Regions from separate parts of the Polymorphospora sp. NPDC050346 genome, predicted to be linked through region 2. Evidence: riboswitches for the same ligand, from Rfam matches in the RefSeq annotation. Region 2 holds a riboswitch; the other holds the start of a gene.
What was found. Region 2 has a riboswitch for cobalamin ahead of AB0I42_RS23880 (ribonucleoside-diphosphate reductase subunit alpha). Riboswitches for the same ligand answer to the same signal wherever they lie in the genome.

Region 1: linked by a shared signal. The riboswitch ahead of AB0I42_RS34420 (acyl-CoA thioesterase) and the one ahead of AB0I42_RS23880 (ribonucleoside-diphosphate reductase subunit alpha) in region 2 are both predicted to bind cobalamin.

What each region holds. Positions count from the first base shown of each region.
Region 1 covers NZ_JBFAKM010000056.1:19,328-26,857, forward strand. The annotation lists gene AB0I42_RS34390 (MFS transporter) at 1-104, shown strand, start outside; partial or broken gene AB0I42_RS34395 (IS3 family transposase) at 239-352, shown strand; gene AB0I42_RS34400 (hypothetical protein) at 546-878, shown strand; gene AB0I42_RS34405 (restriction endonuclease) at 1,449-2,141, opposite strand; partial or broken gene AB0I42_RS34410 (FAD-dependent monooxygenase) at 2,363-2,484, shown strand; gene AB0I42_RS34415 (hypothetical protein) at 2,657-3,025, shown strand; gene AB0I42_RS34420 (acyl-CoA thioesterase) at 3,054-3,563, opposite strand; cobalamin riboswitch at 3,686-3,903, opposite strand; partial or broken gene AB0I42_RS34425 (transposase) at 4,011-4,295, opposite strand; gene AB0I42_RS34430 (nitroreductase/quinone reductase family protein) at 4,538-5,014, opposite strand; gene AB0I42_RS34435 (glucose 1-dehydrogenase) at 5,011-5,790, opposite strand; gene AB0I42_RS34440 (TetR/AcrR family transcriptional regulator) at 5,936-6,580, shown strand; partial or broken gene AB0I42_RS34445 (transposase family protein) at 6,702-6,890, opposite strand; gene AB0I42_RS34450 (carboxylesterase family protein) at 7,010-7,530, opposite strand, start outside.
Region 2 covers NZ_JBFAKM010000025.1:966-8,495, forward strand. The annotation lists gene AB0I42_RS23870 (discoidin domain-containing protein) at 1-1,317, opposite strand, end outside; gene AB0I42_RS23875 (hypothetical protein) at 1,514-2,632, opposite strand; cobalamin riboswitch at 2,750-2,983, shown strand; gene AB0I42_RS23880 (ribonucleoside-diphosphate reductase subunit alpha) at 3,111-5,525, shown strand; gene AB0I42_RS23885 (ribonucleotide-diphosphate reductase subunit beta) at 5,546-6,541, shown strand; gene AB0I42_RS23890 (sigma-70 family RNA polymerase sigma factor) at 6,584-7,168, opposite strand; gene AB0I42_RS23895 (zf-HC2 domain-containing protein) at 7,254-7,530, shown strand, end outside.

The DNA.
Region 1 (7,530 bases), on a different contig from region 2:
CGGGCGTCAACCTTTACGTCGTCGTGATGCTCGTCGCCTTCGCTGTAGCCACGGTCGTGGCCGCATGGATCGCGGGTCGCGCCCGGCGGGTGCCCGTGGCCTGAGCCGCGCCGCCGATGTCATGAAGCCGACAGGGGAACCCGTAGGACGCCGGGACGTTGTGACTGGGTCCCCGGAAAGTGGTCCACCTGTTGTGAGAGCCCGATGCCCCAGGATGGGGCCAGGAGGAATCATCACGATGGGTACCCGACGACGGCACACGCTGGAGCAGATCATCCGCAAGCTGCGCGAGGGCGAGAAGCTGATCGGCCAGGGCGCCGCCGTGCCGGAGGTGTGTAAGCAGTTGGAGGTCCAGCTACCCCAACACAGCGGAGCTACCGCACCCTGCCCTCGCATCGGGCGCGTTTCAGCAGGTCACCCTACCTACTGGCGGTGATGCTCGCGGCTGCGGATCCTTGTTGCGTCAGCTGGCCGCGCTTGTACTCCAGCCGGGGAGCGTGATCACGGCTCGGCAGCATGAGCAGGCCGCCAGATATCATGTTGGGATGGGTCGATTTCTTGCACTCTTCAACGGCGCGGCTGATGAGGTCGGCAAGGCCGAACTCACCGAACAGCGCCAAAGTGAGTTCATCCACGCCTGGGCGTCATGGGCGCAGGCCAACGAGAAAGCTCTCATCGACCCCGGCGCTCCATTGAACGCGAAGAAGCTGATCACGGCGCAAGGGGTCGAGGACCTTACCGACGCCATGACCGGCTACACCATTGTGGAGGCGGACTCGCACGACGAGGCAGTTCAGATCTTCGCCGGGCATCCGCACCTGCGGCTATTCGCCGGAAACTCGATCGTAGTCCTGGAATGTCCGCCTCGGCCCAGCTGATACGCCGACACCGCCACCAAGCCACGAAAAGCCATGCCTTTGGGCATGGACACCAGCGACCACAGCCGGCGGATCGCTGCGGACCCCACCGTCGACTCGCGATACAGACGCACGGCACGCGCCCGCAACTCGGCGGCGGCGTCCAGTCGGTCGAAGTAGTTGTCGTGCTCGTAGAAGAAGTCCGCACGGCGTCGTGCGGTTCGCCGAGACCGGGCGGGAAGTCGGTGGGGTCGGCGAGTGCGGCAGCGCGGCCAACGGCGTCTGGTAGCGCTGGTCCAGTGCGACCAGGGCGCGTGCGGCGGCCAGGTAGTCACGCACGAGTTCGGTGACCTCCGCGGGGTCGACTGTCACGCCGCTGCCTCGTCGGCCAGCGCGGTGCGTACGTCGGCGCCGAGCCGTTCGGCGTCGGTGTCGGCGAAGTACTCCGGATCGACGTCGAGGACCTCTGCCAGACGCAGCCACAGGTCGATTTGGGGAGACGACGGTTGACTCTATGGGGACGTCGGCTGGTAACGTGCCCGTGCCTTTGACAGGTGACGGTGCCATCCGGCCGACGGCGCCGTTCTCCGGCTACCCGGACGTGTCCGCCTCCAACATCTCGTTGTATGTGGGAGGCGGACAGGGACTTCCCCCTGCCGGGGTTGGCGAGGGCTGGCGAAGGAGTCTTGGGCTTGCTGGTGGCGCAGGTGGCCGCGTGGTGGTGGGAGCGCCCAAGCTGGGGATCGGCGCGACCTGCGTGGCGGCCCATTCCGTCAACATGGGTCGGTCCACCAAGGTGATTCGGCAGTGTCGTGCAACCTCCCGCGCCGGCCGCGTCGGCGTCCCTGTCGTCACCAGCAACGCCACGTCCGCTCTGTGGACGTCACGAGCGGTGCCGGCAAAGCGCTGCACATCCGGGCTACCCAGTTTGCCCTTGTATCGCTTGCACTGCACGACTACCCGCCGCCCATCGGGCGTGTAGGCGATCACGTCGGCTCCCATGTCATTGGCGCCGCCGCACACGCTGACCTTGCGGAACCCGCTCACGCGCATCAGCCGTGCAACATACCGCTCGAACTGAGGACCGGTCATCGAGTCCGTGACGGCGATATTGCGTTCCCAGTCCGCCAATCGCCGCGCCCGCCGTACACGCGTCCACAGCCAGAAGCCCGCGCCAGCGACCACTACAAAAGCAAGAAGGGCGGCAGGGACCGGGTGCCGCTCGACGAACTCGATCACCAACCAGACCAGCACAAGCAGCAACATGCCGGTGAGCAACAGCATTTCACCTGAGTACTTGCGACGAGTACGGCGCTGACGTCGGGCCATGCCCACGACCTCCCCAAGCCTGAGCCAACACTGGCTGCCAGTGAGCAGCGAGTGATCACTGTAGATGCGGGGTACGACATTTCAATCGAAGCCGACCGCAGGGTCGTACGGGTCGATGATGAGCAAGGCGACGACCGCCCGACACGGCCACGATCGTCTACACGGCCGTCCGCGCCCCTACGGGCGGGTACGGCATGAACTGCGGCATCGCCGACGCCGACAACCTCACCTGGAAACTCGCCGCCGTCCACCACGGCTGGGCCGGCCCCGCCTGATCGACAGCTATGAGGCCGAACGCGGGCCCGTCGCCCTGGCCAGCGCCGATGAAAGTCACCGGCACCTGGTCGAGGCCGTCACCGCCCACCGCACCGGCGCCCCGCCCCCGGCTCGCCACGGCGAAGGCCTCGTCCTCGGCTACGCCTACAGCTCGAACGCCGTCCTGCCCGACGGCACCGCCGCGCCCGACCACGATGCGGTGGCCAAGTACGTCCCGACGGCCCGTCTCGGCCACCGACTTCCCGCACGTCTGGCAGCAAGACGGCGACCGGCGGGTCTCCACCCTCGACCTGCTCGGGCCGAGGCCGACCCTGCTCGCCACACCGGCCGGGGCGGCCTGGGCAGACAAGGCAGCGCGGTCGCCGCCGAACGACGGATGCCGCTGCGCACACCCGGTCGGTCCCGACGTGCTCGGCGGCCCGGGCAACTCGTCCACCAGCGTGTTCGACGTGACGGCATTCGGGGTCGTTTTCGTCCGGCCGGACGGACATGTCGGCTGGAGGAGCCGGCACACACCCGACATCGCCCCGGAGGTCGTCCTGAACCGGCTGCCGGTCCGCTGATCACGTACCTGTGATCGCGGTGACGGGATCAGACGGCCACCTGGTCCGGGCCGTGGCCGGCGAGGGCATCGCGTAGGGCGAGTCGGTGCCGTCGCCGGATCTCGGCCTGCCGGAACGCTTGGTGGTCGCCGGGCGTCTCGGGGAGCAGCGCCGGCACCGTTCGTGGTTTGCCGTCGTCGTCGACGGCGACCATGACGAGGTGTGACGTGGCGACGGTGGTGGCCGGGACGGCCCGGTCCCAGCGGTCCGCGGTGACCTTGACCGCGACCTCCATCGAGCTGCGCCCGGCCCAGGTGATCCTGGCCTGTACGTGCACGACGTCACCCACGCGTACGGCCTGCAGGAAGACGGTCTCGTCCATGGCGGCGGTGACCGCGGGGCCATCGGAGTGCCGGGCGGCGACGACCCCGGCGACGGAGTCGATGAGGTTGAGGATGCGTCCGCCGTGCACCGTACCCATCAGGTTGGTGTGGTGCTGGTCCATGATCTGCGACAGGGTCAGTTGCGACGCCGACGGCGGTCGCCCCGGTGGTGTCATCGCTGTCTCGTCCGTTCCAGAAAGGTGGCGCCACGGACGGGACGGCGAACGCCACCGCGGCCAGGGGCCGTGGCGGGACGCGCGTCCGGCCCACCCGCGAGGCCGTCGGCAGCGCACACGCCGACCGTGTGCGCAGCGCGGGCAGGTCTTCGGACTCGTGGGCACGACCGGGGGTACCGGTCTCCTACCGGCCGTCGCTTCCCGGACCGTTGCGGTCCAGTGCTCTGTTGACGGCGTTCGTTCCCACTCACCGCTGCGGGGCAGTCCCGGTCTCGCACCGGGTTCCCTCTTACGACGCCCGCCCTGGTGGGACGGGCATACCAGCGCCATCGGCCACCATAGCCGTGTGCGGGCCGGCGTGCCGTGGCGCCGGGCACACCGGAAAAGAGCGAGGCCGGGTGCCAGTACGTGTCGTAGACCCGACAGGTTCCGCCGGTTACCGGCTCTTCACAGACCAGGGTGTAGTCGTGGCCTGAAGCCGCCGGTCTCGAGCAGGGACCTGGCGATGTAGTCGGTGATGTTGCGGAATCCGAGCGCGGAGCCGCGGAGGTGTTCGAGCCGTCCGTTGATCGCCTCGGTCGGGCCGTTGGATGTGCCGGGCCGGTCGAAGTAGGCCAGCACGTCGTCGGCACGCTTCTTCAACGTCCGACCCAGCGTGATGACCTCGCTCCGCACGGCCGGGACGCCGGCGCTGACCGAGTCGATCAGCGCGGTCATCAACACGCGGCCACGAGCTCGTCGAGTCTGCAGAAGGTCGTTAGATCGGGGTGGGCGAACGCGTGCGAGCGGTCGCCGACGGTAGCGTCGAGCACGGTTCTCTTTCAGGATGAGCGTGTAGGAGCCTTTCCCTCTGGAAACCTCGACATCCATCTGGGACCGCCGCGCCAGCTACACCCTCATCTGGCGAAGAGCTGCTCTAGCCGCGACTACACCCCAGTCCCTGGGAGTAGGTCCATCTGTCGAGGGATCCGCGATCACGGCCGATGGCGGAAGCTGATGCGCATCAGCCGACTGTCAGCCCAGTCTTCGAGCCGAGTCGGCCGGATGGTGCCAGGGTCGTGGGGCTGGTTGAGATCCGCGACGATCTCCGCCAGCACGGCCTGACGTTCAGCTGGGTCGGTGACAGGCGCGGCCCGCGCAGGCAGATCCGCGCGGATCCCGTTCTTGAGGTGGAAGGTGAAGTTGGGATTGGCGAGAAGGTTCGCATGCCAGTCGGTCGCGGCACCGCCGGCGCCGCTACACAGGTAGGTGGTGCCCGCAGCTCGGTAGAAGAAGATCTCGATGCGGCGTGGCCGGCCGGTGCGGCGCCCCAGCGTCGTGATGTCGATGATCCGTTCGCTGGTGCCTGCGGCGGGGGTGATCTCGATGGCTCGCCGGATGTGATCGGGCAGGTGCGACAGAGACGCGTCACGTACGGAGTCGTTCCATCCGGTCGTGTCTGGACTGCTCATGCGGTCTCGGTCTGAAGGGCGGGCCCGAGGAGGAGTCCACCGTCGATGACGTACTCCGACCCCGTGATGAACGACGCGTCTGATGACGTGAGGAACAGGAGAAGCCGGGTGACGTCGGTCGGCTCTCCAAGTCGGGGGATGGCGAACGGCTCGGGTGAGTAGAAGTCGGCGATTGCCGCGGTGGCGCCGGCTGCTGGTTCTTGGATGAAGGGGGTCGCGATCACGCCGGGGTGGATGGTGTTCACGCGGATGTGGTCCCGGCCGAGCTCGAGCGCTGCCGTTCGGGTAAGGCCTCGCACGGCCCACTTGCTGGCGACGTACGGCGCGTAGTGCGCCGTGCCGCCCAGGCCCATCGTCGAGGCGATGTTGACGATGGCTCCCCCTGTTGCGCGTCGCAGAGCGGGGGCGGCGACCTTGATCCCGAGGAAGGTCCCTGTGAGGTTGATGTCGAGGATGCGCGACCACGTGGCCTGGTCCGTGTTCTCGATCGGCGCCGGCGGGTTCTGGACGCCCGCGTTGTTGACGAGCACGTTCAGGGCGCCGAAGGCACTCTCGGCGGCTAGCACAGCGGCGGACCACGAGCTCTCGTCGGTGACGTCGAGGCGGGTGAAGTGAGCGCGGGTCCCGAGTTCGTCGGCGAGAGCGGCGCCGCGTTCGGTGTCGATGTCGCCGATCACCACGTTCGCTCCCTCCGCGTGAAAGGCGCGTACGTGGCTCGATCCCTGGCCACCGGTCCCACCGGTCACGAGCACGGTCTGGTTGTCGAAGCGGTTCATCCGATGTTCCTTCGGTACGTGGGTGGCTGACCGGGATCATCGGCGATGAACGATCAGCCGATGGCGAGCCGAGCGACTCACCACTGCCCTGACACTAGATTGGTGGCAGTGGCGAGTCAAGCCACTCACCTCGTATGCTCGGTCCATGAGCAGGGTCGTACCGACGTACCACCAGCGCGTCGCCCAGGAAAAGCGCGCGCTGATCGTGACCGCCGCGACCGCACTGTTCCTCGAGTTGGGCTACGACCGGACATCGCTGGCGCGGATCGCAGAGCGCTCGGGTGTCTCGCGGGCCACCTTGTTCAAGCAATTTCCGAGCAAGGCTGCCCTGTTCGACGCCATCGTCACCGAGTCCTGGTCAACCGCTGACGAGGAGGATCCTCCGCCGGCAGGCAACGTCGTTGACGGGCTCAGCGCCATCGGTCGCCGTTACGCCGAGCTGTTGAGCCGGCCCCAGATGACCGACCTGTTCCGGATCGTCATCGCCGAGCTGCCGCGGTTCCCGGAGCTGGCCCATGCGCAGTTCTCGCACGGGAAGATGCCCTACTTCGAGTCCGTACGCAGCTACCTCCTGGCTGAGCACGAGGCGGGAACGGTGCGGGTCGAGGACGTGAACCTCGCAGCCACCCAGTTCCTGGGCATGATCTCCAACTACGTCTTCTGGCCAACACTCCTGGTGCCCGGCTGGGAGGTGAGCGCCGAACGCGTCGCTCAGGTAGTCGACGAGGCCGTCCGCACCATCGCCGCCCGGTACGCCGCGACTGAACCAGGGGCGTCCACCAACGACTGAGTCCCGCCGCCACCAAAGAAGCTGATGCCTAAGCAATCGAGGCCGTCGGCACCAAGGGCGTTCGCGGGGCATCCCGGGGCGGACACCGAAGAAGGGGGTGTCGATGTGTTGACCACCTCGATCAGCCTTTGTCAGCCAGCAGTTCCACGTCCGCCCATCGCGCGGTGATGATCACATCGTGCATGCGGACGGCGGTCAGGTCGTGGGTGGAGCCAGGCAGCCCGTCAGAGATCCACACCAGGTCGCCGCAGCGCGGATCGACCAGCCCTTGCAGGTTGACGCCGTGATGATGGTGCTTGCCGCAGTAGTACAGCCGGGTGGGATCTGATGCCAAGCGGGCCGGGTGTTGCCTGGCTGTACGCCAATTCGCGCTGTCCCCGATGGGCAGGTGAGTGGCGGCGTCGCAGTCGTAGGAGCCGACCCGGACAATCACGAGAGATCGAAGGGGGCGGGGAAGTGGCCTTCCCAGACCTGGCGGGATGCCTGTTCGGGGTAGGGCAGGGTCTTCGACTCGGTGTCCAGGACGCGGGTGAGGTGCCCGCCGGGCCGGTGAGCGGACCAGCCCGCGTCGCCGGTGGTGACGAAGCGGACCCATGCCTCCTGGAGTTCGCGGGAAAGCGCGACGGCCTCGGGAGTGGGCTCCCCGCCGATGAGCTGGGTGCCGACGGGGCTGTCCAGCGTGCCGAACGCCAGGGGCACGTCGAGGCTGTGGCAGGCGCCCAGGATGCCGCCGAGGGCCGGGGCAACCCAGCACAGTTCGAACAGGTATGAGGTGCCGCCGGCTGCGGCGTTCGCCTCGGCCAGCTTCTGTGACGGCATGCGGAAGAGGGCGTCGGAGTACACCGTCTCCACCAGCTCCTCCGGGCCTGCCTGCGGGAACGCGGCACGGTAGGCCCGCGCGCCGTCCGGCTGCGGGGCGTGCAGTTCCAGGGCTGCGTGGGCGTCCTCCT
Region 2 (7,530 bases):
GGTGGTGTTGACGGTCTCCTTGAAGCCCCGGCCGCTGGTCGTCGAGTAGATCGTGGTCCAGGTGGTCGCGTTCGGCGAGACCTGGATCTGGTACGACGTCGCGTAGGCCGGGTCCCACTGGAGCACGACCTGGGTGATGGTGGCGGTCGCGCCGAGGTCGACGTAGATCCAGCCGGGGTCGACCCAGCCGGTGGTGGAGCTGGTCGCCCAGCGGGTCGCCGGGTCGTTGTCGAAGGCCCGGGCCGGCACGCACTCGTAGCAGTTGACGTCGCTCTGGTCGGAGGAGGCGACCGCGGGCTTCTGGTACGACAGCAGCCGGCTGCCGCCCGGCGGGGGAGTGGTCGGCGGCGGCGTCGTGGGCGGCGGGGTGGTCGGCAACGGGGTGCCGGTGGTGCCGGTGCGGATCTGGAACTCCCACAGCGAGTAGCCGTACGGGGTGGCCCGGGTGGTGCCGTGCACCCGGACGAACCGCCCCGACCCGGTCACGGTGAGGTTCTGCACGCCGCCGGTGCCGTTCGTCGTGGTGTGGACGGTGGTCCAGCTGTTGCCGTCGGCGGAGGTCTGGATCGTGAAGGCGACGCCGTACGCCGCCTCCCAGTTCAGGGTCACGCCGCAGATCGCCTGGGTGCTGCCGAGGTCGACGCGCAGCCACTGCGGGTCGGTGGCGGCGCTGGACCAGCGGGTGCCGGTGTTGCCGTCGACGGCCGCGCTGGCCGGGTGGGCGCCGGACTCGACCGAGGAGGCGAGTGCCGGCCGGCCCTGGGCGGCGTTGGTGGTGCCGCAGCCGCCGGGTGCGCTGCCGCCGTACACCTGGAACTCGAACAGCGACACGCCCCAGACGGTGGCCCGCCTCGTGGTGTGCAGCCGTACGTAGCGGGCGGTGCCGGCCACGGTCAGGCTCTGGTTGCCGCCGGTGCCGCCGACGGTGGTGTGTGCCGTGGTCCACGAGGAGCCGTCGGTCGACAGTTGGATGGTGAAGTCGCTGGCGTACGCGGTCTCCCAGCGCAGCGCGACCCGGCTGACCGCGACCGGTGAGCCGAGGTCGACGCGTAGCCACTGCGGGTCGGCGGCGGCGCTGGACCAGCGGGTGCCGTTGTCGCCGTCGACGGCGGCGGAGGCCGGGAACGCGATCGACTCGGTCGACGACGCGGTGACCGGCCGGCCCTGCGAGAGCAGGATCTCCGCCGCGCTGGCGGTCACGGTGGTGGCCACGACGTATCCGCCGAGCAGGGCGACGAGGGTGGCGCCCAGGGCGCCGAGGCGTAGCCAGGTGGGGCGGGCGGGCCATCGGCCGGTCGGGGGCGGGGTGGGACGCATGGCAGCTCCTCTTCGACAGGGCGTGGTGTGTCGACCCGGTTACCAACCGATGACGACCGCATGAGAGAGCGCTCTCTTAATCGGACACTCTGAACCGTGTTTCGAGGTATGTCAATGCCTAGTCAACGCTCGGGGAGCGCTCCCCGGCAAGATCAACTATGCTGACGGCCGGTTCCCGGCGCCGGGCGGGGTGGTTTCAGGAGCCGTCGGGCAGCGCGGCCGCGTCGCGGGTGGCGTACGGGGAACGGTCGGCCGCCACCAGCAGCACCCCGATCGTCAGCCCGGTAGCCGACCCGACGGCCGCGTACAGCGAGTCGGTGTCGGCCGAGTTGACCGGGACACTGCCGGCGAGCGCGGTCAGCAGGGTCGCGATCGGCGTACCGAACATCAGCAGGAACAGCCAGAACATCGTCAGCACCGGATAGCCGATGGCCAGGAGGGCGATCGTCGCGCCCTGCGCGTCCCACGCGGGCCGGCCGGCGGGCCAGCGCGCGGACAGCAGCGAGAGCCCGGCCAGCAGCACCACCCCGAGCAGCAGCGACGGACCCAGCCGCTCGTACGGCTCGACCAGCCGGATCCAGGCCGCGCCGGCCGCGCCGAGCGCCAGCACGGCCCCGGCCGGCACCAGCCGGCGGAGCAGGTGGTTCGGGGCGGCCCGGTCGGCCGCCACGGTGCCGCCACCGGCCGGTGCCGCCAGGACACCGGCGGCGAGCGCCGAACCGACCGTCAGCACGAGCAGTGTCCCGCTGACCGTGAGCGCGGCCGGCGTGAGCGCCGGCTCGGTGTCGGTCGGGGATTCGATGAGCGCCGCCAGCGGCGTCAGGGCCACGCCGACCGCGGCGGCGACGACCAGCGCCCGGCGGTCGGGACGGCGGGACCGTCGCCCGGTCGCCGCGACCGTGCCCACGGCCAGGCAACCGAGCACCGCCAGCGCGGTGGCCGCCGGCCAGCCGGCCAGGTCGGACCGGTCCAGCGCCACGTCGGCGCCGATCCAGAGTAGGCCGGCGGTGACACCGGTCCGGGTGGCCCGCCGATCCCCGCGAGCGGCCAGGACCAGCCCGAGCACGACCGCGACGATGGCCATGAAGCGCAGGTCGCGCACCCAGTAGGTGTTGTTCTCCGCGTACGCGTCCGGGCCGCTCGGCTCGGTGAGCGGCTGCAACACCGCCAGCCCGACCGCCCAGCCGACCGCCGCCGCGGCGGCGGCCACGATGCCGGCCAGCGACACGGCGCCCGCCGGTGACACGGTGCCGGACCGGCGTGGAGTCTCGGTCGGGGGCGGGGGGTCGGACCCGCGTCGCCATCCTGCGCGCACGCGTGGACCGTACCGCACCGGGGTCGGTTCCGGGGCGCCCCCCGGCCCGGTCGTTTCGTGTCTCACGCGACACGCCGCGCCTAGATGTTGGGTGTGACTTTTGTAGGTCCCCTATATATGGTGTCCCCCGTAGCTGGTTCGGCCGCCCGTCCGGGGCGGTCGAGGCAAGAGGGAACCCGGTGCGAATCCGGGACTGCCCCGCAGCGGTGAGTGGGAACGACAGCCGTCAGAAGCACTGGGCGCCACCCGGCCACGAGCCGGGCCGCCTGGGAAGCGACGGCCGGTAGGCGAACGCGGAGACTCCGCGCCGGCCCACGAGTCCGAAGACCTGCCAGCACACCGCGCACGCCCGTGCGCGGTGGTCCGAGGCCGCGCGGGACGGCCGACGCCATCGTGATCCTCGCCGGCCCGGCGGGGCCGTCGGTGTCGTCCGCGCGCCGCCACCGGACCCCTGGACCGAAGTCGCGAGGAGAGTGTTGTGACGGTCACCGAGGTCGCCCCGGCACCGGCGGACGCCGGAGCGCCCGCTGCCAGGCGGACCCAGATGCAGGTTCGCAAACGTAACGGCTCGACCGAGCCGGTCGACGTCAACAAGATCGTCCGGGCCGTCGACCGGTGGGCCGACGACCTCGCCGACGTCGACCCGCTGCGGGTCGCGACCAGGACGATCAGCGGCCTGTACGACGGCGCCACCACCGCCGAACTCGACCGGCTGTCGATCCAGATCGCCGCCGAGATGATCGGCGAGGGACCGCAGTACTCGCGTCTCGCCGCCCGGCTGCTCGGCGCCTACATCGACAAGGAGGTACGCGGGCAGGGCATCGCCTCGTTCAGCCAGGCGATCCGACTCGGCCACGCCGAGGGGCTGATCGGCGACGAGACCGCCGAGTTCGTCCGGATCAACGCCCGCAAGCTCGACGACGCCATCGACCTCGACGGGCACCTGCGGTTCGAGTACTTCGGACTGCGTACCGTCTACGACCGCTACCTGCTGCGGCACCCGACCAGCCGGCTGGTCGTGGAGACCCCGCAGTACTGGCTGCTGCGGGTCGCCTGCGGACTGTCCACCAACCCGGCCGAGGCGATCGCCTTCTACCGGCTGATGTCGTCGCTGGCCTACCTGCCCAGCTCGCCGACGCTGTTCAACTCCGGCACCCGGCACACCCAGATGTCGTCGTGCTATCTCGTCGACTCGCCGCGCGACGAACTCGGCTCCATCTACGAGCGCTACGCCCAGGTCGCGCACCTGTCGAAGTTCGCCGGCGGGATCGGCATCTCGTGGTCCCGGGTCCGCTCGCGGGGAGCGCTGATCCGGGGCACCAACGGCAAGTCCAACGGCATCGTCCCGTTCCTGCGTACCCTGGACGCCTCGGTCGCCGCGGTCAACCAGGGCGGCCGGCGCAAGGGCGCCGCCTGCGTCTACCTCGAACCGTGGCACCCCGACATCGAGGAGTTCCTCGAGCTGCGCGACAACACCGGTGAGGACGCCCGCCGTACCCACAACCTGAACCTCGCCAACTGGATCCCCGACGAGTTCATGCGCCGGGTCGAGGCCGACGGCGTCTGGTCGCTCTTCGACCCCGACGAGGTACCGGAACTGCCCGACCTGTGGGGCGAGGAGTTCGACGCCGCCTACCGCGCCGCCGAGGCCGACGGCCGTTACGTGCGCCAGGTCAAGGCCCGCGACCTGTACGGCCGGATGATGCGCACCCTCGCCCAGACCGGCAACGGCTGGATGACCTTCAAGGACGCCGCCAACCGGCTGTGCAACCAGACCGCCGAACCCGGCAACGTGGTGCACCTGTCCAACCTGTGCACCGAGATCATCGAGGTCTCCAGCGACACCGAGACCGCCGTGTGCAACCTCGGCTCGGTCAACCTGGCCGCCCACGTCGCCGGCGACGACATCGACTGGCCGAAGCTGCGCGCCACCGTACGCACCGCGGTCACCTTCCTCGACCGGGTCATCGACATCAACTACTACCCGAGCCCGGAGGCGGCGGCGAGCAACCCCCGCTGGCGCCCGGTCGGCCTCGGCGTCATGGGCCTGCAGGACGTCTTCTTCGCACTCCGGCTGCCGTTCGACGCGCCCGCCGCCCGGGAACTGTCCACCCGGATCGCCGAGGAGATCTACCTGACCGCCCTGGAGACCTCCGCCGACCTCGCCGAGCGCGCCGGCCCGCACCCGGCGTACGGCCAGACCCGTGCCGCCCGCGGCGACCTCCAGCCCGACCTGTGGGGGGTCACCCCGACCCAGACCGACCGCTGGGCCGCGCTGCGCGAGCGCGTCTCCCGCTCCGGCCTGCGCAACTCGCTGCTCGTCGCGATCGCCCCGACGGCCACCATCGCCTCGATCGCCGGCTGCTACGAGTGCGTCGAGCCGCAGGTCTCCAACCTGTTCAAGCGCGAGACGCTGTCCGGCGAGTTCCTTCAGATCAACAACGCGCTCGTCGGTGAGCTGAAGGCCCGGGGGCTGTGGACCGAGCCGGTCCGGGCCGCGATCCGCCGCGCCGAGGGCTCCGTGCAGGGCATCGCCGAACTGCCCGGGGACGTCCGCGAACTCTTCCGCACCGCCTGGGAGTTGCCGCAGCGGGCGCTGATCGACCTCGCCGCCGAGCGGTCGCCGTACATCGACCAGAGTCAGTCGCTGAACCTGTTCATGAGCGCACCCAGCATCGGCAAGCTCAGCTCGATGTACCTCTACGCCTGGAAGTCCGGGCTGAAGACGACGTACTACCTGCGGTCGCGACCGGCGACCCGGATCCAGCAGGCGACCGTCGCGGTCACCCGCCCGGACGCCGCCACCCCGGCGCCGGCCGTGATCGTGCCGCCCGTCGACGAGGCGCTCGCCTGCTCCCTGGAGAACCCCGAGTCCTGCGAGGCCTGCCAGTGACCACCGAACCCCGTACCCCGATGCTGCTCGACCCGGGCATGGACCTGACCCTGCGACCGATGCGCTACCCGCACTTCTTCGACCGGTACCGCGACGCGATCAAGAACACCTGGACGGTCGAGGAGGTCGACCTGCACTCCGACCTCGCCGACCTGGCCAAGCTGTCGCCGGCCGAACGGCACCTGGTGAGCCGGCTCGTCGCGTTCTTCGCCACCGGCGACACGATCGTCGCCAACAACCTGGTGATCAACCTCTACCAGCACGTCAACTCCCCGGAGGGCCGGCTCTACCTGTCCCGGCAGCTCTTCGAGGAGGCGGTGCACGTCCAGTTCTACCTGAACCTGCTCGACACGTACGTGCCCGACGACGAGGAGCGGTTCGCCGCGTTCGCCGCCATCGAGAACATCCCGTCGATCCGGCGCAAGGCCGAGTTCTGCTTCCGCTGGATCGACTCGATCTTCGAGCTGCGTGAGCTGCGGACCCGGGAGGACCGGCGGGCGTTCCTGCTCAACCTGATCTGCTTCGCCGCCTGCATCGAGGGCCTGTTCTTCTACGGCGCCTTCGCGTACGTCTACTTCCTGCGCTCGCGCGGCCTGCTCAACGGCCTGGCCTCGGGCACCAACTGGGTGTTCCGCGACGAGTCGATGCACATGGCGTTCGCGTTCGACGTGGTCGAGACCGTACGCCGCGAGGAACCCGACCTGTTCGACGACGATCTCGCCGAACAGGTCCGGCAGATGCTCGCCGAGGCGGTCGAGTGCGAGGTGCAGTTCGCCGAGGATCTGCTCGACGGCGGGGTGTCCGGGCTGTCGCTGCCGGACATGCGCGAGTATCTCCAGCACGTCGCCGACCGGCGGCTGGCCCAACTCGACATCGCCCCGCTCTACGGCTCGTCGAACCCGTTCGCGTTCATGGAGTTGCAGGACGTGCAGGAGCTGTCGAACTTCTTCGAGCGGCGGGTGTCGGCGTATCAGGTCGGGGTGACCGGCGCCGTCACCTTCGACGACGACTTCTAGCCCGCCGTCGCCGGTCGCGCCCCCGGGTGCGGCCGGCGACGGCTAGCCGGAGGCGCGCAGGTGGCGGCCGTCGCGGCGGCGCTCCTGGACCAGGGTGACGAGGTCTTCCCGGGCCCGGGCGACCCGCGACCGGATCGTCCCGACCGGGCAGCCGCAGACCTCGGCCGCCTCGGCGTAGCTCAGCCCGGCGACCTGGGTGGCGACGAACGCCTCGCGCCGGTCGGCGGGCAGCGCGTCGAGCAGGTCACGCAGCACGATCTCGTCCTCGAACCGGTGCGGGGCGCCGCGGGCCAGGGTCGCCTCGGCGGCGTGCTCCCAGTTTTCCAGGGCGGCGACGCGTGGCCGTACGGTGACCGCCCGGACGTGGTCGACGGCGACCCGGCGGGCGATCGACAGCAGCCAGGTCTTCGCCGACGACCGGCCGGCGAATCGGGGCAGCGACCTCATGGCCCGCAGATAGGTCTCCTGCGCCAGGTCCTCGGCCTCGGAGGCGTCGGTGAGGTGGCCCAGGAAACGGATCACCTGTTGCTGGGTGGCCTGGATGAACGACGACGCGGCGGCCCGGTCACCGCGGCCGGCGGCCAGCGCCCATCGGGTGATCTCGTCGTCGCTGTCCGGCGTCTGCATGGGGAAAGGCTAGCCCCCTGATCCGCGCTCCGGACAGGTGTACCCCGGATGGAACTGGCGTGCGGTGCCGTCCGACTATGGGGTGATGGGGTGCGATGAGTGTCGCGAGGCGCTGTCAGCCGGCCTGGATGGCGAGGACGGTCCGGTCGAGCGGGGGGCAGCTGACGCACATTTGGACATTTGTCCGCAATGTCGGGAATGGTACGACAATGCGGCATTGGTGACACGGTTGACCCGTACCAGCACGGTGCCGGTCACGTTCCAGGTCGACGACGCGGTGCTGGCCGCCCTGCCGGCGCGCCGTACGGCGCGGGCCGCCCTCGGACACCTGCTGGCCCGGGCGGGCCGGCCGGCGGCGGTGC